DNA from 4 places in the Pseudovibrio sp. JE062 genome. Region 2 is predicted to be linked to each of the others. Evidence: riboswitches for the same ligand, from Rfam matches in the RefSeq annotation. Region 2 holds a riboswitch; each other region holds the start of a gene.

Region 1 (5,604 bases), on a different contig from region 2:
CTTGTCCGGCAGCCCGTCGGAAAGGTCAGAGGTGTAGCACTTCACGTTGTCGTCCAGCTTCTCTTTCACCAGCTTCAACATCTGCTCAGATTCATCGATGCAGGTCACATCCGCGCCGTGGTCATATAAAAACTGCGCATACACCCCCGGTCCGCAACCCAGATCAAGAACCTTCAGCCCTTGCAGCGGAGGCAGCATGCCAAGCAGCGTTGGCCGTTCCAAAAGAGCGTTGTAGATGTTCTCCTGAATGGCCTCATCATATTGCTCGGCAAAATCGCTATACAAACGAGATGTCATTCACGTACTCCGCATCAAACACATGTTCCCGAAACAGACCTCTGTTCATCACCTAGGAATATGCGACAAAACCATAATTAAAAGCAGCCGGAACCAACCGGAATAAAAGCAAATTCCCTTCAAAACCGCTTGTTTGCCATGCTGCCAGAGCGGCCTTGTATGAGTCTAACGCGAAAAATCTGTGTCGCGATCACGGCAAGCTCAGGCCAATATCACAACAATTGCGAGATGCCTGAGCCCCTGAAAAACGGCAAACTAGCGCTTTTCCCGCAGCAGCCAGATGAAGAAAATACCGCCCACAAGCCCGGTGATGATGCCAATCGGCATGTCCTCCGGCTTCATCAGCGTGCGCGAAACCACATCCGCCAGCAGCAAAAAGATCGCCCCGAACAAGGCCGAGACCGGGATCAGGCGCCGATAGTCCCCCCCCACAAACAACCGCACAATATGAGGCACCATCAGCCCCACAAAGCCGATCATGCCCGAAAACGCCACCATCACCCCGGTAATCAGAGCGCTGATCACAAAGGTCTCCAGCCGGAAGGAAGCAACGGAGATACCCAGTGTTGTCGCAGTCTCATCGCCAATGGTCATGGCGTTGAAATGCCCGGCCCGCAGCCACAGCCACGTCCCGCAAAATAGCAGCACCACCAACGGATAGAGAAGATGCGTCCACTGCGCCAGACCTAACCCGCCCAGCATCCAGTAAACCACGGTGTGCGTAGCCCGCGGGTCCGCCAGAAAGATGAGAATGTTCGCGCCCGCCATCAGCACAAAGCTCACCGCAACACCGGTCAGCACCAGCCGGTCTGCGCTGGTTGCGCTCGTGAACTTGGCAACACCAATCACCAGCAGCGTCGCTCCAAGAGAGCCAAGAAATGCCAGCAACGGCACCGTAAGCAAGCCCAGAAACAGCCCTGTATGCAACAGCGCCAACACCGCCCCAAACGCACCACCAGCAGAAATGCCGATCAAATGTGGGTCAGCCAGCGGGTTGCGGGTTACGGATTGCAGGCAGGCCCCTACAATGGAAAGCCCCGCTCCAACCATAATCGCCAGCAGCGCACGGGGCAGGCGGATCTGCCAGAGAATGTTCTCCCGGCCCAACGACCAGCTCGGCTCCACCAACCCCGGCACCAGTTTGTTGACAAGAACACCCCAAACCGTCTCCATGGATACAGAAACCGCGCCAACGGAGACAGCAAGGCAAACCGAAAGAACCAGCGCAGCCAATCCCACGCAACAGATCTGCAGCATATGAGGAGAACGGCCCTCAGGTGGGGCCACGACAACGCCGGTTCCTTCGCTCATGTTAGTTCCCCCAGAACGCAGCAGCGAGCTTCTTGATCGCCTTGATGTTCCGTGGTCCCGGTGTTGCCTCAGCATACTCCAGTGTCACGAACCGGTCATTCTTCACCGCATCTAGCTCCGCAAAGGCTGGGTTGTTGAGCATGAACTCACGCTTCTGCTCAGCAGTCACCTCGCCATAGTTGACGATCACGATCATCTCTGGGTTCGCCTCAACCACAGCTTCCCAGTTCACGCGCGCCCAGCTCTTCTCCAATGTGTCCAGCACGTTGGTGCCACCGGCTGCTTCAATCATCGCAGTCGGCATCGCATAACGACCGGCGGTGAATGGAGAATCCTCACCACTGTCATAAACAAACACACGCAGCGGTGTGTCAGAGGTCTTCAGGCCAGCTTTGAACTTCACCAGCTCATCACGATAAGACTGCACCAGCGCTTCCGCCCGCGCCTCAACACCAAAGATGCGGCCAAGGTTCAAAAGGTCGTTGTACATGTCATCCATGGAAACTTTAGGCTTCTCGCCAAGGTGGATGCAGCTCTCGGTCAACTCGTAAACCTTGATGCCAAACGGCTCTAGTGTTTCTGGCGTCACCTCGCCGCCAACCTTCATGCCGTAGTTCCAGCCCGCGAAGTAGAAGTCAGCATCAGCGCCGATCAGCACTTCCTTGCTTGGGTACTTCGGGGAGAGTTCTGGCAACACAGCCACCTTGTCGGTCAGTTCTGCATCCAGCGTCTTCCAGCCAGAAACGCCGGTGTAGCCCACCATGTTGTCCTGCAGCCCCAGCGCCAGCATCATCTCTGTCAGGTTGGAGTCGTTGGAAACAGCCCGCTGCGGCACGCCATCAAACTTCACGGTGCGACTACAGCTTTGTACGGAAACCTCTGCCAAGGCAGCAGAAGAAGAAAGCAGCGCTACAGCCAGCGCCAAACCAAGTTTATTCATGAAAGCAGTCCTTATGAGTGAAGATCAAAAGTAAGGAGGGATTGTTGCCGGGCCATCAGCTGATCACGCGTGGTCCGCACCTGAAACGCCTGCGAAACAAGGGCAGGGGAGAGGATCTGCTCCGGAGCCCCGAAACCCAGCATCTGCCCGTGATCCAGCAGCAGGATCTGATCACACACCTGCGCCGCCATGTTCAGGTCGTGCAAACTGGTGATGATCGTCAGATCCAGCTCTTCAATCAGCTTCAGAATTTCCAGCTGATGGCGAATATCCAGATGGTTGGTCGGCTCATCCAAGATGAGCAGCTCCGGCTCCTGCGCCAAAGCCCGTGCCACCATCACCCGCTGCCGTTCCCCGCCAGAAAGCGTGCCGAACAACCGTCCGGCCAGCCCATCCAGCTGCAAAGCATGGATCGCACGATCCACCACCTGCCGGTCATGTTCACCGGAAGCCGCCAGCCCGCTGCGATAGGGCGTGCGCCCCAGCTCCACAATCTCACGCACCCTGAGAGCAAAATCTGTCGGCTGTTCCTGCAGCACTGCTGCTACCCGCTGCGCTGTCGCCCGAGCTGAAAGAGACCAGATGTCATCGCCGCCAATGCAAATCTGCCCGCTCATCGGCTTGTTGAACCGATAAAGCAGCCGCAGCAATGTAGACTTACCAGCCCCGTTTGCCCCAACAACACCAAGGGTTTGCCCCGCCGCCAACTCAAAGCTCAGCGGTTTCAGAACAAGCGCGCTCTTACGCTCCGGCGCCCAGGAAACCTCGCAAACGGATACAGAAGCCGCGCTCATGACAAAGCATCCTTGCGCCGCTCAGCGCCAACCGGACAGCCTAAGCCATTGAAATGAAAAGAAACAGGATCCAGCATTCAACCACCCCACCTGAGTGAAACGCTACATAGTCATAAATGTAACGTTATAACGTTACATCAATTGTCGAATCCTGAAGTAAAAGTCAAGCGCACGCGCGCGCAGACCATCAGCGGCTCGCAAAACGATCCGGGATAAAGTTTAGTTTGTGAGGAAAAAGGTCTCATAACGCCCTCCGCGCTGCAGCGGGGGCAAATAGAAACCGGATATGTGAGAGGCTTGCGCCAATGCAACCATTATGGCCTCCTTCCGGGACGCCCCGCCCGGGTTGAAGTGAAACATAATGGCAGGTCTCCTGACTCGCGGGTCTGTGCTCAGCCAGCCTTCCCGGATCTCTCCAGTGGCACGCTTGGCTTCGCTAACCGCTTACAGTTGCGGGGGCAGTCACGGAATTGGCGCCTGTTGGCTACACCGCACCGTGTTCCCTTTTAATCCCGGGGCCTTTCGCTCCCCAGAAACCATCAGCGCGCATACTGAGTTTTACCGCCCCCAATTGCAAGAGTTTTCGAAAACAGACCCGACGCGCTGTTGATAGCAGCCACATCCCACCCACCGTCATCCCGCACAAGCGAAGCGCGATGCGGGATCCAGAGCCATGAGCACAGACCCAAACCACAGCTCAACCGCCTCACCAAATGCGCGCAAACTCAGCCATCCACATCCTTGTAAAAACTGTCAGTTTGACAACCTCTGGTTTTCATTCCACATTCATACATGAGGCGTCGAAACCTCCTTTAAGACAGCGGTTACCGCTCCCGTCACTGGCGGATTTTTTGTGCCTGCTTTATAGGTAGCGCGCAAACCCTTTGCTATGAGCGGGAGGGCGGTGAATACAACACCTCCTTCGGGGGGGAATAAACTCGCCTGTCTGTCTTACAGGTTTCGAACCTCCCGCTCGCCAGCGGGCCGTCGAAAGCCTTGCTGTCCTGTGGTTGTTCAACACCCTAAAGACAGAGGGATTGAGAATGAACGACTCCGCATGCGCATGTAGCGCCACAAATACTTTCCAAAATGAAATTGATGAAGTCATCGTCGCTGTCTCGGATCTGCAAAACCTCTCGTATATTCAGCACCTTGTGCTGACGGAGAGAATGCAGCACTCCAGCGAGCGCGATGCCCTGTTCACTCTGCATCACGCCTTCCGCGATCGCCTTGAAGCACTGGAAAAAAGCTGCGGAATGTTAGAGCGGGTCGCTCATCCGCAGCCAATAAACACAAAAGTTCCGCTTCCTGATTAAGCCGTACTGCCCTTTGCTCGCGCTCGATCCTCAAAGCCCATCGCGTTCAAGTGAGGAAACGGCATAGCAGCAAAGAAAAGAGCCAGCCTCATGTTAGGGACTGGCTCAGGAAATGGCTTGATCGTGCAATGCGCTCAACGTGATCGGTAACCCTGACCACGCAAAGCGCGTGCAACATCACTGTGAATGGTAAATGGCACAAACTAGTGCCTCTTGCTCCGGTGCCAATGGCGAAACGCAAATACACCCCGCATCCTCGCCAATCGGTGCCCTGCTGGTCTGCGGCCATACCACCCGCCGCAGGTCAGCACCTCCCTAAAAATACCAGTGCCACCCACACCACGTCCACTCCCTGAAAAATCAGGGGCAGCACTCCCTCTACCGCCCAATTCACTGGATCCCGCATCAAGCGCGGGATGACGGCATTGAAACGCCCACAACAGCCTCACCACCCACCACCGTCATCCCGGACAAGCGAAGCGATGATCCGGGATCTGGAACGACAGAAGTCCAAACAACATTCAGTTCTGTGCTTGGCAACCTTTGCCAGCTTGTTCTCCTGAAGTCGTCGCAATGTAACCAGCTGAAGGATCGGAGTGCATGGCATGGATGATTGGACATCCCCGGCGGCTCTTCTCCTTCGGCGCAAACCCCAATGAGAGCATTGGATAGATGCTGTCGGGATTGTTTATCTCGTGAGTGCCTTCCCAGATAAGGCGTGAGCGGATGTCGAGAAATGCTTGCAACATCAGGGCTTGATCTGCAGCGCTGAGTGGAGCTTCCTCGGGTTTGAGTGCAACGCGGCAGCTGCTTCTTGGAGTGTCTGGAGCAGAGTTCAAATGAGCTATCTCCAAATAAAATTCAGAGTTTTGAACCGTCCATACCTCACTACTGAGTTTTGATGAGTTGTCCTTCTGAGGAACGTATTGGATCAAACCGTCATGGT
Region 2 (5,604 bases):
GGATTGGTATCAGCGCTGCGTCTGCCTGTTGTGCAGTTTCCAGTTATAGAAAGCTCTGCCATCGAAATCACAACTCGCTACACAGGTCTGGCCGCAAATGTCGTTCAGGGGTTTGTAACTGAGCCAGTAGAACGAGCAGCCATGAGCGTGCCGGGTGTGGACTATGTGGATTCCAAGACGGTTGCCGGCCAAAGTACAGTGACTGCGTGGCTGAAGATCAATGAGGATCGCACAGCTGCGTTGTCTGAGTTGACTGCTAACCTGAACAAAATCCGGTCTGATTTGCCGGTTGACGCTGAAGAACCTGTTATCTCACTCTTGCGAGCTGATCGGCCTTATGCCTCGTTCTACCTTGATGTTTCATCAGATTACTGGAAACGTTTTGAGATTACAGACTATCTGACACGTAACGTCGTACCTGTACTGTCTTCAATCGAGGGCGTTCAACGCGCGAGAGTGGAAGGTGGGCGTGAGCCTGCGCTCAGGATTTGGGTCGATCAGGTTCGATTGGTTGGTTACAACCTTTCTTCGCAGGATCTGGTCAATGCTCTTGCCTCTAACAATGTTGTTGCGGCGATCGGTGATGTCAAAGGCGAAGAGCAGCAGTTCAACATTATAAGCAACTCAAACCTGAAACTTGCTCAGGATTTTGAGGAGTTGGCAATCAAGGATTTTGGCGGGTACACCCTGAAGCTCAAAGATATTGCCCGTGTTGAGCTCGGTGAGCGGCCTGGTATTGTCGAAACACGCTCAAACTTTGATGAACGTGTATTCCTCTCCGTCTGGCCTCTGCCAGGTGCAAATGAGATTGCCATTGGGGATACGCTCTATGAAAAGCTGGAGGAACTCAACGCCGGGTTTCCAGATGGCTTGCATGTCGGCATCGCATTCGACTCTACACTCGCAATGAGGGATTCCCTCTTTGAAATTGTGAAAACACTTGGTGAAACGGTCTTACTCGTCGGTCTCATCGTACTCATCCTGATGGGCTCCTTCAGAGCTTCACTTGTCCCTCTGACAGCAATTCCTGTCTCCTTGCTCGGGAGTGTTGCTGTGATGTACACCCTTGGCTTCACGCTTAACATTCTGACAATCCTGGCAATTGTCCTTTCCGTCGGCCTTGTGGTGGATGATGCGATTGTTGTGGTTGAGAATGTTGCGCGGCATAGGCAGCAAGGCTTGTCCAAGTTTCAAGCCGCGCTGCAGAGCTCAAAGGAGCTGTTTTCACCGATCATCGCAATGACGCTGACACTAGCAAGTGTCTTCCTGCCGATTGGTTTTGTTACCGGCTTGTCAGGGAGCCTGTTCCGGGAGTTTGCTTTTACGCTTGCTGCTGCGGTGCTCATTTCTGGCATTTTTGCTGTTACGCTTTCTCCAATTATGAGCGCCTATGTGGCCAGTCCGCAAGGCAAGGAAACACGTTTTGCAGCCTTTGTAGGCCGACTGTTCACCCGTACAAGCAACTCCTATGGCAACTTGCTCATCCGGTTTCTGAACTGGCGTGCGCAAATACTGACCTTCAGTTTTGTGTTTGCTCTCCTCATGATCCCGTTTTTCATGTTTTCAGCCAAAGAGCTTGCACCAATTGAAGATCAGGGGAACATCAACTTTATCGTACAGGCTCCTCCCGGAAGCACTCTGCCTGCAGTTTCCGAAAACTTGAAACCAGCAATTGAAGCTGGAAAGCGTGTAGAAGGTGCGGGCGAAATCTGGCAGGTTCTGACAGCGAATGGTGGTTTTGGCGGCATCCAACTTACCGATTTCTTTGAAAGAGAACAGAGCGTGCAAGAGATTTTGCCGGGTCTGTTCTATGAACTCTCTCAGGTTTCGGGTCTGAAAGTGCTGCCTTTGCTGTTGCCTTCGCTGCCAACTGCGGGTCAGTTTGATGTTGAGCTGGTGATCAAAGGGCCTGACAGCTATGAAAACATGCTGAACTATGGCTACCAACTTGTTGGAGAAGCCTATCAAAGCGGCATGTTTATGTATGCTGACACTGATCTGAAAATTGATCGACCGCTTGTTAAGCTGAAACTCAATCACACAAGAATAGCTGATTTGGGCCTAACCTCGAAGGATGTCAGTGATCAGTTGTCTTTCATGCTGTCGGATCAATATCTCAACCGGTTTGATGCGGATGGTAAGGCTTATGTTGTTGTGCCTATGGTTGAGAAGGATGCCCGGCTAGCTCCTGATCAGATCATGAACCTGCAGATCAAAGGGCCTGAAAGCACTTACATTCCTTTGTCTTCCATTGCTTCTTTGGAAGTTGCTGCGGCACCAAGGACACTCGGGAAGTTCAACCAGCAACGTTCTTTCAGGATACTCGGATCAGTGGTTCCGGGAACCACCAAAGCGCAAGCACTGGAGTTTATGGAGCAGAAAGCTAAGCAAATTCTCCCGGCTGGATACTCTCTCGATTACGCTGGCATATCCCGGCAGATTAAGCAGGAAGGCAATAGTCTGATGTTTGTCCTTCTTGCTTCCATCGCGGTTGTCTATCTAGCCTTGAGCGTGCAGTTCAACAGCTTCAGAACTCCGCTCATTGTTGTTGTTGGCTCTGTGCCATTGGCTTTGTCCGCAGCTCTTGTGTTTACCTTTTTGGGGTTCACCTCGGTGAACATCTACTCACAAATTGGAGTGATCACACTTGTTGGGCTGGTTGCTAAGAACGCAATTTTGATTGTTGAGTTTGCAAACGTTCTTGTCGAGCAAGGAAAGGATCTGACAACAGCGATCATTGAATCTGCAAAGACGAGACTGCGCCCTGTTATCATGACAACAGCAGCGACAGTTTTAGGTCACTTTCCTCTGGTTCTTGTGACAGGGCCGGGTGCAGAAGCCCGCAACAGTATTGGGATTATTCTGGTAGCAGGTATGGTGATCGGTACGATGTTTACACTGATAACGCTGCCTTACATTTACTTGCTGTTTGCACCCAAACACTCAGCTTCGGCTGATGTTGAACGAAACGAGCAGGTCGCTGTTTAAGGCAAGCTGATGAAACTTTTAGGATGGGGTGTCGTTTCTGAACACTCCATCCAGATCATCCCAAACCTCGTCCCAATCATCTTCAGAAAGCGGTGTCAGTTGCATCGAGTGAATGACAATCATCGCTTCGCTAACAAGCAGGCGGAGACGTTCAAGGCGCTTTTGCTTGTCTTCAGAAGGTATCAGACTCAGTTTGTCCGCCATCCATTCATGAGAAGCTTCACGGTGCGCCTGTGTTTGCATCGTTAAAATCATCATGGCTGACATCTGCTGAGGTTGTTGCTTGTGCTGCAACCGGGAGGCTGCAAGAAAAACATCCAGATCGCTGATGTCACTGCGCGCGCGAGAACGTACCTCTTGCTTATAGCGCTCAAGATCTTGATCCCACCGGTCAAACAGTGCATCAATCAGCTGAGCTCGCGTGCCAAAGTTAGACTGTATCCCACCACGAGAAACCCCAGCTTCTGCTGCTACTGTGCCAATAGAAAGCGCGTGAGCCCCCTGGTTCTGAATAACCCTCTCAGCAGCATTCAGAAGTTCATTTTTATCAAGCTTTTGATACCGCGACATTCCAATCTCAACACACAGAACAGACCCTAAAATTACCCCTCCTATATGCACCAGTTTCCGGCCCGAAGCAAAAACCAGAGAGAAGAAATCTTCGTAAGTGGATAGTTATTGGTTGCATTTAGTAGGTCACTGTTGAGGTTGAGCGTCCGTCCTGTGATACGACAACGCTCCACAACAATAAGCTGTGCATAGCCTTCTATATATTGACCGCCTCCTACGCAAATGCACTATATGAGCTGTCTTGGTTCTTGTGGGGTGACTCGCAAGCTAAGAGGGAAGCCGGTGAGATTCCGGGACTGCCCCCGCAACTGTAAGCAGCAAGCGGGCTCTCATTTATGCCACTGGATCGTGTTCCGGGAAGGTAGAGAGCCTGTGCCAGAGCTGTGAAGTCAGGAGACCTGCCAAGGGACATTTTAACAACCACGGGCGGAGGGCCTGTTTGGGTTGCGGGCACATTTGCGTTCCAACGCAGCGTTGGTCTCTCATCCCTTGCTTCTTCGCCCATGCTACGGGGTTTGAAGCATGAGCATTACCGTATATTCCAAACCTGCCTGCGTGCAGTGCACCGCCACCACTCGTGCGCTGGACAGTGCCGGAATCTCCTACGACGTGATTGACCTTTCTCAGGACACAGATGCTTTCGCTGCTGTGCAGGAGCTTGGATACCGCCAGGTTCCTGTTGTGGTTGCTGGTGATCAACACTGGGCTGGTTTTCGCCCAGATAAGATAAGCGCGCTCGCCTGATCTCGTGAGCGGGCTGGTCTACTTCTCAAGCCCATCCGGAAACACCCACCGCTTTGTTGAATGCCTCGGCCTGTCGGCAGAGCGCATACCGTATCGTGCTTCTGAGCCTATGCCTCAGATGACGCATCCCTTTGTGTTGATTTCGCCAACTTATGCGGATGGCGAAGGGCGGGGGGCGGTGCACAAGCAGGTGATCCGATTTTTGAATGATGCGGCCAATCGAAACTTGCTGAGAGGCGTCATCGCCTCCGGTAACCGAAACTTTGGGGCGTTCTTCGCCCATGCAGGCACAATTATTGCCGCGAAATGCAACTGCCCATGCCTTTATAAGTTTGAACTTGCTGGCACGGAAACAGACATTGTGCGGGTTCGTCAGGGGCTAGATCTATTTTGGAAACAACACTCTTAGAGCAACCGGTCAGCGGCCAGCAGGGTCTTGATTACCATGCGCTGAACGCCATGCTGAACCTCTATGACGCAGAGGGCAAAATTCAGTTTGACGCTGACCGCCAGGCTGCGCGTCAGTACTTTCTGGAACATGTGAACCAGAACACGGTGTTCTTCCATTCTCTGGAAGAGAAACTGTCGTATCTGGTTCGTGAGAACTACTATGAAGCAGAGGTTCTGGACCAATATGACCTTGCTTTTGTGAAGGCCATTTTTGTGGCCGCTTATGAACGCAAGTTCCGCTTCCCAACGTTCCTTGGCGCTTTTAAGTTCTACACCAGCTATGCACTCAAGACATTTGATGGCAAACGCTATCTGGAGCGTTATGAAGACCGCGTGGTGATGACCGCACTGGCTCTGTCTCGCGGTGATGAAGACCTGGCTATGCGGATGATGGATGAAATCATCTCCAATCGGTTCCAGCCTGCGACCCCGACTTTTCTGAATGCAGGTAAGAAACAGCGCGGAGAGCTGATCTCCTGTTTCTTGCTGCGTCTGGAAGATAATATGGAGTCCATTGGTCGCTCCATCAACTCTGCCTTGCAGTTGTCAAAGCGTGGCGGCGGTGTAGCTTTGTTGCTGACCAATCTGCGTGAAGCTGGCGCGCCGATTAAGGGCGTTGAGAACCAGTCTTCAGGTGTGGGTCCCGTGATGAAGCTGCTGGAAGACAGCTTCAGTTATGCCAATCAACTGGGCGCACGCCAGGGTGCTGGTGCGGTTTATCTGAATGCACACCACCCGGATATTCTGAGTTTCCTCGACACTAAACGCGAAAACGCAGATGAAAAGATCCGCATCAAGACCTTGTCTCTTGGCGTGGTTATTCCGGACATCACCTTCCAACTCGCCAAACAG
Region 3 (5,604 bases), on a different contig from region 2:
TTTTGTGTTTCAGCCGCGCCCAATTGGCTGCCAGTGCCGCCACAATCTGCACCCGGTCCGGTTTTGGTACAAACCGAACAAGCGAACATTGTGTTTTGGTATCGCGGCCACCCTCTTCTTTAAACGAGATCGCACGCGTCAAAAGACGGCCATCAATTTCAGGCAGCACCACATGCATGGCAAGGTCGCGCGGGGATAAGCCCTGATCACTCTCCGCCCAACCCTCTTCAGAGGATGACGACAGCACGATTTGCAGAACGCATGCACCTTGCCTGTCCAGCACCGTGCCGGAATGAACAGCGCCTACGTTTGATAGGGCAAAGGCCGTGGCGTTCAGAACCACATCAGGCGGGCACTCTTCAAACACGCTGGAAACAACCGCCGCGCATTCCGCCTGTTTCAGGCTCGCCACATAAAGCACCAGCGGGTTTATCCCATGCGCCTCAAGTTCATGGCATAATGCTTGTACAGGCTCAATTGCTCCGCTCTGATAAAGCGCCCGGTAAAACACGATGGCTGCAACAGGGCGGCTCGGGTCTTTCCAGCTCGCCCGCACATCATCCAATGAAGGAAGCGAATGCCCTTGCAACATCAGCCCGGCCCGCGGCAACGCCATAGGCTCAGAAGGCGCTTCAACAGGTAGCTCAGCAATCCGCGCTGCATAAAGCAAAGCACCAGAAAGGTTCTCCGCACCCCCTTCAATCAAATAGCGCCACAACATCTGCGCAGTTTCCAGCGGCACGGTGGAGCGTTTGGCAAGCTCCTCATCCCACTTGTCATCCCCCGGCAGCAGAACCAGCTTCACACCTTCAGCACGGGCGACCGCTTCCAGCCGCTCAACGCCGTAGCGCCAGTATTCAACGCCGCCCAACAGGCGCACCACCACAAGCTTGGAGGCCTGAATGCACTGCTCAATATAAAGGTCAACAGAGTACGGATGGGACAGCGCCAGAAAACTGGCAAGCCGCAGGGAGTAGCCCTCATGCTGGGCATGGGCCGCCGCAAGGCCAGCAAGCTCTGTGTCCGCTGCGCTTAAAAACACAACATCCGCAGGCGTCTGCCCCAGATCGACAGCCTCTTCTCCATCATCCAATCGGCGTGATTGCCCGACAAGTACGTGCATCAGGCAGAAACCAACTCAAATTCACTCAGCGCAGCATTCACACTGTGCTTGTCCAATCCTGCAAGACCAATCACAACCAGCTTGGAATGGCTTTCACTGCCAGCCGCAAACCAGGCTTCCACACGTGGGCCAACCGCCTGCACCAGCACCGGCGCCACTTTGCCTTCCACCACCACACTGCCTTTAATCCGCAGCACGCCGGAAACCTTCATGGCCGCCTCCACCTGAGCTTTCACCTCCTCAATGGAGGCAAACCGGCGGGTAGGCAGCACAAAGCTCTCAAAGTCATCATGGGAATGATCGTGATGATGATGGTGGTCGTGGTCGTGGTCGTGGTCGTGGTCGTGGTCGTGGTCGTGGTCGTGAGCATGCTGCGCTTCATGATGAGAAAGACGCAAGTCCATATCATCTTCAGCCCCGGCATCCCGGCCCAGCAGAACATCCAGCGCCAGCTCTCCATGAGAGGCAGCCACAATCTCAACCCCATCGCGCAAACGGCCACTGATGGTCGCCTTAACAGCGACAAGCTCTTCATCAGTCAAAAGATCAGCTTTGGAAAGCACAACAAGATCGGCGCAGGTCAGCTGGTCAGCAAACAACTCCTCCACCGGGCTTTCATGGTCCAGCGCCTCATCTGCAGCACGCTGCGCCGCAACCGCCTCTTCATCAGAGGCTACCTTGCCAGCAGCAACAGCAGGCGCATCCACCACAGTCACCACACTGTCTACGGTGACGCGAGGTTTCACAGAAGGCCAGTTGAAGGCCCGCACCAAAGGCTGTGGCAAAGCCAGACCAGAGGTCTCAATCACAATCACATCCGGCGCTTGCTCTCGCTCCAGCAGCATTTCCATGGTTGGCAGAAAATCATCCGCCACCGTGCAGCAGATGCAGCCATTGGCCAGCTCCACCACCTCATCCGCAGAACAATCCGGATCAGCACAGCCATTGACCAGCGATCCATCAAAGCCCATCTCGCCAAACTCGTTGACGATGAGCGCAATGCGCTTGTCCTGCGCTTTCATCAAAAGACTGCGGACCAATGTGGTTTTTCCGGCACCCAGAAAACCAGTGATAATGACAGCAGGAATTTTTTTAGAAGGGGCAGCAAAAGAAACAGTCATAGGGAAATCTCCGGAAAAACAGCAGGCTTCAGCTGCAACGGTTGACCGGCAGCAACAAACATCACGTAGTGGCAACACTCAGCGATACGCTGGTTGAGGCGCCCGGCCTCATCACGAAAGGCGCGGGCCATGGCGTTTTCAGGCACAATGCCCATACCCACCTCATTGCCAACAAACACAACGGGGCATGGCAGATCGGAGAGCACAGCACGCAGCTGCTCAAGCTCAATGCTCCAGTCCCGCTGGGCATGCATAAGGTTGGAAATCCAAAGCGTCAGGCAATCAACGAGGATGGCGCACTCCGCATGGGCATGCTCTTTCAGCACGCGCACAAGCTCCAGCGGCTCCTCAACAGTGTCCCAAAGGTCGCCTCGCTGCATCTTATGATGCGCGATACGTTCCTCCATTTCACCATCAAAGGCCTGGCCTGTCGCAATATAAGTCGGGCGTCGCCCGCTGCTTAAAACCAGTTTTTCCGCATATGCGCTTTTCCCGGAACGAGCACCGCCCGTTACGAGACAATGGCGAACGCAAAGGTCGCCGCTCTGTTCAGCCATCTGAATTAGCTGATCAGCAAGCGCATGGAAGCCGAAGCTTCACTCAAAGAATATGAAAGTACAGCAGCTGTCTCACACGGAGACAGGGAAATATGTGTCATGAGCACCTCTCGCCGTCCACCCGACAGCAGTCCTATGTCAAATCATATCTCCAGCCGGTCTCCTGGCTTGCGGCTCTGTCGATCACAGCCCCTTCCCAGCCTCAAAAAAGGCCAGTGGGATTATCGCAATGATCTCGCCGCTCACAGTTGCGGGGGCAGCTGCGGCTTACTTCCATAATATATGGAACCGCATTCCCGTTTAATCCTTCCGCCTGGAGCCTCGGCACAGACGAAAAGAAACTGGAGTTCTGGGCTTAAGTGTGGGGCGCAATCAGCTCCCCTGTCAATTGTCTTTGTGAGGATTCCAACATCACCGGAAAATCAAACCCGCAAAATCCGCGGTTTTTGGAGATTTCTGGCTAACCCCCTTGGATATCTCAATAAAAAAAACGAGAAACTGTCCACAAATCGAAAAATTCCTAAAAAACGACTTGGCAAACACACCATGCCTCTGTAAAAGCCTCCTCACGCAAACGGCGAGGCAAACTCGCAAGGGTGTCATGATCCCCGGTAGCTCAGTGGTAGAGCAAGCGGCTGTTAACCGCTTGGTCGCTGGTTCGAATCCGGCCCGGGGAGCCATCCTTTCTCGTTTGCAGCCATAACGGCAAGATCATCGTGATCCCCGGTAGCTCAGTGGTAGAGCAAGCGGCTGTTAACCGCTTGGTCGCTGGTTCGAATCCGGCCCGGGGAGCCACTTTTCTTGATTGCAGCCAAATGGCAAGCATATTGTGATCCCCGGTAGCTCAGTGGTAGAGCAAGCGGCTGTTAACCGCTTGGTCGCTGGTTCGAATCCGGCCCGGGGAGCCATCCTTTCTCAAAATTCCCCTCTCCTTTAAATCAGCGTTTCATCTCACAGAATTCGTGCGCGCGCGTCTAACCCTACAATAATAAAAACAGTGGGTAGAAAACCATGTTCACGCGCAGCGAAACCGCAGCACTGGCAAGTGCCGCAGGCCGAAGAAACGGAGTCCATCTGGGTAGAACTCTCTTCCGCACAAAAGCGGAGGCACTCCATTTCGCCGCAAAACTCACCCTGATCCTGCATATGGCGACCAACTAGCCGAGCGACATCCCCCTAAATTATCGGGGAGTTCATAAGCTGGGAGAGCTGTGCATATCACGCAGCACTTAAAACAGCCCATATCAGGTAGATGCACCCCATATAAAAAGGGCAGAAATGAAGCGCTGTTCTTTCAAAAACTTAAGCTACTTGAAAAAATAAGTGATTTTTTTGCCAATGAGAGAAAATGAGATGCTCATCACAGTTCTCTCCATTTCATATAGCAAATCAACACAATGAAAATTTTACATAATAGCAATTAAATAACCTGAAAGTATAAATACGCGAAACATAATTTATATACAATTATTATGGCATAGATACTCTAAGTAAATACGTATACCTCTAATGTATCTGGTGCGAATTATCATAGTCACTACTTCGTGATGACTGTGTTACTGCACACAATAAGGCGCCCCCTCTGGGAAAGTTGCTGCGTGAAAGTCAGGGAGCCATCAATGAGTAGTCTGTTTCCGCTGTGCGGTCTGCCGCACATCTTGAATTTTCGCTTCGCAAAATCTGGTCTTCTTGCTGCCTGTCTCGCTGCGCCGCTCACGCTGGCCGCGCCTGTTCTGGCAGAAACACCTCCTGCAACGGACCCGGCCACACCTTCCGGCCCGCAACTTATTGATAAATCTGCGGACGGCAACACCTACGCCATGCCAGAGGACTATCTCGCCGTCACCGTCGCCCCACCACCTAAAGCTCCTTACGCAGACCCTCTGGAGAGCGATCTGTCTATCTGGGTAGGTGAAGTGGAAATTCAGGGCCGCAAAACCCTGTGGGTCGAGCTGATCGATCAGCACGGCGAAGTCATTTACAACTCCGAAGTCCAGCAGAACGAAACCCATCTCCTGCCTGATGGCAGGGCCATTGCGGTGACCGTGATGCAGCCAGACAGCCACAGCAAAGCCATGCAGTCGGCTGCTCTGAAGAAGGACCAGTCCCGCGTACCAACGGATGAGCGCTTTGTGGTCACCCGCAAGGAAGCTTTTGCCCCAGCATTGGATACGCAGGTGAACCTGCTGGAGGTGCAGCCTGTTCCAGAGGAAGTCCATAATTCTTTCATGCTCCGCGCAGGAGAGAATGGTGAAATCCTCTGGAAGGCCACCAAAGACGCCATCTCTTGGCTGGAAAGCAGATCCTGACAGGAACCAGCTGCGCGCAAATCGATACTCTCTCAAATCGCATTTAGCGCGCACATTCGAACCGCACACACCCGGTGAGCAATTTTATTCTCCCATGGAAGTCCGAAGAGAATAATATCCTAGTCTAACGCACCCTTTGGCAGCCCATTTCTTGTTCTTGCCGGGCCAGCACAGTAGCGTGGTCTCAAAAGGGGTCGAATACCCGCATTCTGAAATTTATCCTGATACGAGTTATTTGAGAGACACTATGGACACGCGCGCCTCTGCCATCGAAGCTATCGGCAACACCCCCCTCATTCGCCTCAAAGGCCCTTCTGAGCGTACCGGCTGTGAAATCCTCGGCAAAGCTGAGTTCATGAACCCGGGCCAGTCCGTCAAGGACCGCGCTGCGCTCTTCATCATCCGCGATGCTGTTAAACGCGGCACCCTGAAGCCAGGCGGCATCATCGTGGAAGGCACCGCAGGCAACACCGGCATCGGCCTTGCACTGGTCG
Region 4 (5,604 bases), on a different contig from region 2:
ATCAGCTTTCAGGTCACGGCAGTAAACTGGTGTCTTGTCTTTACGATACGCAATCAACAATCGGCCAAGTCGGTCCTGAAGATCCTGCAGGTTCTCCGCCAAGCACAGCACTGCCATCACTTCAGAGGCAACGGTGATGTCGTATCCGGACTCGCTTGGGTATCCATTGCTCACACCGCCAAGGCCAGTGGTGATGGAACGCAGTGAACGATCATTGATGTCCACCACGCGGCGCCAAACAATACGGCGTTGATCGATATTCTCCGCATTGCCCCAGTAGATGTGGTTGTCGATCATAGCTGATAGTAGGTTATGAGCTGCGGTGATTGCATGCAGATCACCGGTGAAATGAAGATTGATATCCTCCATCGGCACCACCTGCGCATAACCACCACCAGCAGCGCCGCCCTTCATGCCAAAGCAAGGCCCTAGAGAAGGTTCACGCAGGCAAATGGTTGTTTTCAGGCCAATGCGGTTCAGTGCATCACCAAGGCCAACCGTCGTTGTCGTCTTGCCTTCACCAGCAGGAGTAGGGGAAACAGCAGTCACAAGTATGAGTTTTCCATGCGGCCGGCTGTTCACCTCCGGCATCTCATCCAGGTTCACTTTGGCTTTAAAGCGACCATAGGGCTCAAGAGCATCCTCCGGGATCTCCAGATTTTGAGCGATACGCGCAATTGGTTTCATGTCTGCTGCGCGGGCAATTTCAATATCTTTCATGGAAAATCTCCAGATTAGAACAGGTCACCAAAGGAGCCGGAGAGAGCGTCAAAACGCAAATCAGGCAGGAACAGCAATGTAATCCCTACGTAGAAGCTCTAACGAATGCACGTAGAAAGTTCAAGATTGTGTCCGATCACTTGAAAGCAACTTAGTTAACGGCTGTCATTTGTATTTCTGCTGAGACTGGAAACATTATTGCCTGAATAGCTGTTGGTCTGTTCTAAATATCACCAAACTGAGCTTGCACGACAAATCCAAGGGCTTTAGAGCTGTTTGGGTTTTCAAATTATCTACGCCAAGGCCTTAGTTTCGTCGGTTAGGTCACCCCATGTTTTTATTCGAAGTTGCCGCGCTCGGTGCTGCTGCCACCTGGGCCATCGGTGGTCTCATCTCTGCAAAACCTGCTGCGCATTTAGGAGCTATCGGCTTCAACTGCGTGCGCATGTGGTTCGTTGTGCTGTTTCTGGGCGCCTATGTGTTTGCAACCGGCACCTGGAACACCGTTGATTCTAGCCATGCATCACTCATCTTCTTGTCTGGTTTTATCGGCATCTTCATGGGTGACACACTGTTGTTCCTCACCCTCAATCGTATGGGGCCGCGCCGTACCGCCATTCTGTTTTCCATGAACGCACCCATGTCAGCTCTGCTGGGCTGGTTGTTCTTGTCCGAAGAGCTTTCTCTGCAGGCCGTTATCGGCATTGCCTGTGTTCTTGTCGGCGTTATCCTTGCCATCGCATTCGGAAAACGCAAAGACCAACTGCATAAATGGGAAGCAATCAGAGGTCCGGTCGTGGTCGGCGTCCTCTTCGGTACTTTGGCGGCTCTCTCCCAGTCCGTGGGTTCGATCATCATCCGTCCCGTCATGGAAAGTGGTGCTGACCCTGTCGCGATCTCCCTCATGCGCTGTACTATCGCTGCCTTTGGCTTGCTGGCGCTGTTCTACCTGCCAGGCCGTCCATTCCGCCTTGCAAACCCGATCAACAAAGAGATCGTCGCACTCGCATCCTTGTCCGGCATGCTTGGCATGGGCATTGGTATGACCTTGATCCTCTATGCACTCAGTGGCGGCGAAGTAGGCATCGTCTCAACGCTTTCCGCAACAACGCCAGCAATGATGCTTCCGGTTCTCTGGTGGCAGACCAAAGAGTTCCCAGCCATCGGCGCATGGATCGGAGCACTCCTCGTTATTGTTGGCTGTGCACTGATCTTCATGAGCTAATCAGCAGGAAAGATCATACTCCATCTAACCACCACAAGCAGGTGCGGCCGAGTAAGACCGCATCGCAAGATCTGGTAGTGGAACAATCACTTGCAATTTCTGTGAGTTTACCCAGCAATTGGTCGAATTTTATCAAGTTCCTTGCTGAGGCAGTTGACGGAAGCCCCTGAAATCTGATCAATAGCCGTGTATTTGGTATTTTTATCGATCAGATGAAAATGAAAAGGGAACACGGTCCTATCGGATAAGCCGTGGCTGCCCCCGCAACTGTAAGCGTAGAGTTGTTGCTCACAAATGCCACTGATGTTGTTGTTTAAAGCAACGTTGGGAAGGCGGAGCAGCAGTAAGGACGCGCAAGCCAGGAGACCTGCCAGATGCAGTCACTCACCCAAAGCACGGGGCGTGTTAAGGGGCGGTATTCCGTTCAGGTGACATTCACAGTGCGTCTGACTGGCTATCAAACACGCCTCTTTTCAAGAGGTTAGAGTAGATTTCTCCAAAGACGCACAATGCAATCAACAGCATGGCAGTTCTTCAAGCTGCTGTGAATGATGGACCAAACTCGTGCGTAACACATCTTGGATCGCAGCTACCCTCAAGTCCGGCGTAGCTCTCTCAGCACTCCTCAGCTCAACCCTCGCATCAACTGCGCAGGAAGCTGATCTTGACGAAGTCATCGTCGTCGCCAACAGAACGGAAACCGAAGCCGGCAAAGTCGGCTCCACAACCCACGTCGTCACCGAAGAAGACCTGAAAAACGACGGCGCTACGTTCGTCTCCGAATACCTGACCAAGCTTCCGGGCATTTCCTTTTCACAGAACGGTGGGGCGGGGACAAATAGTACTCTCAGGATAAGGGGAATGAACAACTACTACACTAAAGTGTTGGTGGATGGCATCGATATCTCTGATCCTAGTTCCCCTCAGGTAGAAGCTCGTTTGGAGCATATGCTCCTCAATGACGTTGAGCGGATTGAGATCCTTAAGGGATCTCAGAGTGCGCTCTACGGCGGTCAAGCTATCGCAGGTGTCGTGAACATTATCACTAAGCGTGCGGCACCGGGCACTGTAAAACATAATGCGACTGTAGAGGGCGGTAGCTATGGAACCGTGAATGCCTCTTACGGCTTGAAAGCAGCTACTGAAACTGCCGATATTGCAATTAATCTTCAGCGGTTTCATACAGATGGGTTCAGCGCAGTATCTCCCAAAGGGCGACCTTCAGACGAAGACGGCTACGAGAATAAAACCTTCTCTGCAAAAGGTTCAGTTGATCTTAGTGAAGAGTTGAATGTTTACTTTGCTGCCCGTGGGTTGCATGGCACGACTGAGTATGATGGCTCCGACGCACCGGCTGCCAACAACAAAGTTGATGCGAAGCAGTATTTTGGGAAAGTTGGAGCCAACTACATTTGGCTCGACGACCGCATGACCACAGATGTATCAATCCAGTTCTCGGACCTGACACGCGAGTATAACAGTGGTTACACCGCGAAAGGTAATCGCGTTAAAATCGAGTTTTTGAATGATTTTGATGTCAGTGACAGTCTCCGACTGAATTATGGTGGAGATTGGAGCCGAGAAAAAGTTAAGGGCCAGTCTAAGAAAATTGAAGTTGCTGGAAGCTTTGTCCAAGCATTGTGGAACCCTACCGATCCGTTGAACATAAGCGGAGCTGTCAGGTTAGATCATCATAGTGCATATGGGTACTATTTGACTGGGCGCGGGACTGTATCATATCAAGTTCTCGAGAATACACGTATTCGCTCTAGCCTTGGCAATGGTTTCCGTGCACCTTCATCCTATGAGTTGTATGACAGCTATTCAGGAAATCCAGATTTTGAGCCTGAAACCAGTGTTAGCTATGATATCGGCATCGATCAAAATTTCCTTGATGAAAAACTGAGGCTCTCTCTCGGTTACTTCCATATTTTGACAGAAGACCTGATCATAAATAATCCTGCTGACTATAAGTATGAGCAGATTAATGGGCTATCCAGAAGTCAGGGTGCGGAACTGTCTGCTGACTGGGATGTATTGGATAATTTAAGCTTTAATAGCGCCTACACTTATACATGGGCTGTAGGGCCAGATAAAAAACGTCTCCGCCGCGTCCCTCTGCATGATATTAATCTCGGGTTCACCTACAAGCCGTGGGAACCTTTGTCTTTGAGTGTCAACGCAAACTATGTTTATGGGCTGAAAGATCTTGATACTAGTAAAAAGCCTATCACACTCGACGATTTCGTCTTGGTTAACGCCAAGGCGGCCTATCAGTACAATGATAATCTGACGTTTCATGTTCGCGGCGAGAACCTGTTGGATCAGGATTATGAGCGGATCAAGGACTATCAGACACCGGGCCTTTCCGTTTACGCTGGTGTTAGCGCCAGTTTCTGATTAAGTATGCCGCTCAGCAAAGGTTGGGCGGCATTCTCTGGATTCTTCAGTACTGCCCGATGCTGCGTTCCAAACTCTCACGCTGCTCAAAAGGTCTAAATGCCAAATAAGATCAAAAAGATCATGCAGACTGCACTGCTGATGGCCCTTGCAATCAGCCCGGCAGCGGCCCGTGCAGATGAGAGCGGAGTGAGTGCACCCAATCGGGTCGTTTCCATGAACCTGTGCACCGACCAGTTCTCCATGTTGCTCGCAGGCGAGGGGCAGCTTGTCTCTGTTTCCAGATTGGCATCAGATCCAACGCTCTCTGTCATGAGTGAAGAGGCGAAAGCCTACCCGATCAACTTTGGCGGGGCGGAAGAGATCTACCTGATGAACCCGGATTTGGTGATTGCAGGCACCTATACCAACCAAACCACAGTGCAGATGCTGCGTGGTCTTGGCATAACCGTGGTGCAAGTGCCGCCAGTGCGTACCATCTCGGATATTGCCAAGGAGCTCCGCCGTCTCGGTAAAGTGCTGGGGCAAGAGCAAAAGGCTGAGGCGCTGGCCGACCGGTTTGAGGCTACCGTTCAGCGTTTTGTGGAAGCGCAACCCGATGATAAAGCGCGGGCAGGGGTCTACTACGCCAACGGTTACACCGCTGGCGATGGCAGCCTTGTTAACGAGTTGATCACGACAGCAGGCCTGCAGAACATCGCCAACAACCTCGGCCTGAAAGGCACCAGCAAACTGCCGCTAGAGCTGCTGATCCTGGAAGATCCTCAGTTGCTTGTTGAGGGAACTCAGTTCTCCGACAAACCTGCATTGGCATTCGAACTGCTAGCTCATCCAGCCTTAAAGCGAACACTTGGCAATAGTGGACGCGTTTTGGTGGAAGACAAGTACACCATTTGCGGCCTGCCGTTCGTTGCCGAAGCCATAGAGAAACTGGCTAATCAATCCAAACGCTTGGGGGCACAAGCTGAATGACAAAGCATCCCGATGCCCCGCTGATCGTAATCCTCAGCCTGATTGCAATCGCGCTGTTCCTGACCTCTCTCATGATCGGCGCCGCTGATCTGTCAATCGCGCAGCTCATCGAAGCAGCCTTTGCTGCCGAGAAGACACCGGTTTCCATCGTGTTCTGGGAGATCCGTGTGCCGCGCGCTCTGTTGGGTGTCATTACCGGCGCAACGCTTGGGCTGTCTGGAGCAGTCCTCCAGGGCCTTTTGCGCAACCCACTTGCAGAGCCTGGCCTGATCGGCGTTAGCTCCTCC

The links. A riboswitch is a leader RNA that binds a small molecule or an ion and turns the genes downstream of it on or off. The one in region 2 is predicted to bind cobalamin.
Region 1: linked by a shared signal. The riboswitch ahead of PJE062_RS08265 (ABC transporter ATP-binding protein) and the one ahead of nrdH (glutaredoxin-like protein NrdH) in region 2 are both predicted to bind cobalamin.
Region 3: linked by a shared signal. The riboswitch ahead of cobU (bifunctional adenosylcobinamide kinase/adenosylcobinamide-phosphate guanylyltransferase) and the one ahead of nrdH (glutaredoxin-like protein NrdH) in region 2 are both predicted to bind cobalamin.
Region 4: linked by a shared signal. The riboswitch ahead of PJE062_RS04365 (TonB-dependent siderophore receptor) and the one ahead of nrdH (glutaredoxin-like protein NrdH) in region 2 are both predicted to bind cobalamin.

What each region holds. Positions count from the first base shown of each region.
Region 1 covers NZ_DS996807.1:157,653-163,256, forward strand. The annotation lists gene PJE062_RS08250 (class I SAM-dependent methyltransferase) at 1-297, opposite strand, end outside; gene PJE062_RS08255 (iron ABC transporter permease) at 553-1,554, opposite strand; gene PJE062_RS08260 (ABC transporter substrate-binding protein) at 1,610-2,548, opposite strand; gene PJE062_RS08265 (ABC transporter ATP-binding protein) at 2,560-3,342, opposite strand; cobalamin riboswitch at 3,688-3,898, opposite strand; gene PJE062_RS08270 (hypothetical protein) at 4,386-4,658, shown strand; gene PJE062_RS08275 (hypothetical protein) at 5,180-5,604, opposite strand, start outside.
Region 2 covers NZ_DS996808.1:4,069-9,672, forward strand. The annotation lists gene PJE062_RS10125 (efflux RND transporter permease subunit) at 1-2,988, shown strand, start outside; gene PJE062_RS10130 (TetR/AcrR family transcriptional regulator) at 3,007-3,558, opposite strand; cobalamin riboswitch at 3,784-3,979, shown strand; gene nrdH (glutaredoxin-like protein NrdH) at 4,081-4,302, shown strand; gene nrdI (class Ib ribonucleoside-diphosphate reductase assembly flavoprotein NrdI) at 4,307-4,711, shown strand; gene nrdE (class 1b ribonucleoside-diphosphate reductase subunit alpha) at 4,693-5,604, shown strand, end outside.
Region 3 covers NZ_DS996805.1:280,275-285,878, reverse strand. The annotation lists gene cobN (cobaltochelatase subunit CobN) at 1-1,123, opposite strand, end outside; gene cobW (cobalamin biosynthesis protein CobW) at 1,123-2,244, opposite strand; gene cobU (bifunctional adenosylcobinamide kinase/adenosylcobinamide-phosphate guanylyltransferase) at 2,241-2,801, opposite strand; cobalamin riboswitch at 2,937-3,158, opposite strand; tRNA gene PJE062_RS01305 (tRNA-Asn) at 3,407-3,481, shown strand; tRNA gene PJE062_RS01300 (tRNA-Asn) at 3,522-3,596, shown strand; tRNA gene PJE062_RS01295 (tRNA-Asn) at 3,635-3,709, shown strand; gene PJE062_RS26455 (hypothetical protein) at 3,813-3,962, shown strand; gene PJE062_RS01290 (hypothetical protein) at 4,421-5,110, shown strand; gene PJE062_RS01285 (cysteine synthase A) at 5,358-5,604, shown strand, end outside.
Region 4 covers NZ_DS996805.1:1,049,681-1,055,284, reverse strand. The annotation lists gene PJE062_RS04375 (formate--tetrahydrofolate ligase) at 1-720, opposite strand, end outside; gene PJE062_RS04370 (DMT family transporter) at 1,052-1,945, shown strand; cobalamin riboswitch at 2,122-2,335, shown strand; gene PJE062_RS04365 (TonB-dependent siderophore receptor) at 2,510-4,345, shown strand; gene PJE062_RS04360 (ABC transporter substrate-binding protein) at 4,445-5,317, shown strand; gene PJE062_RS04355 (iron ABC transporter permease) at 5,314-5,604, shown strand, end outside.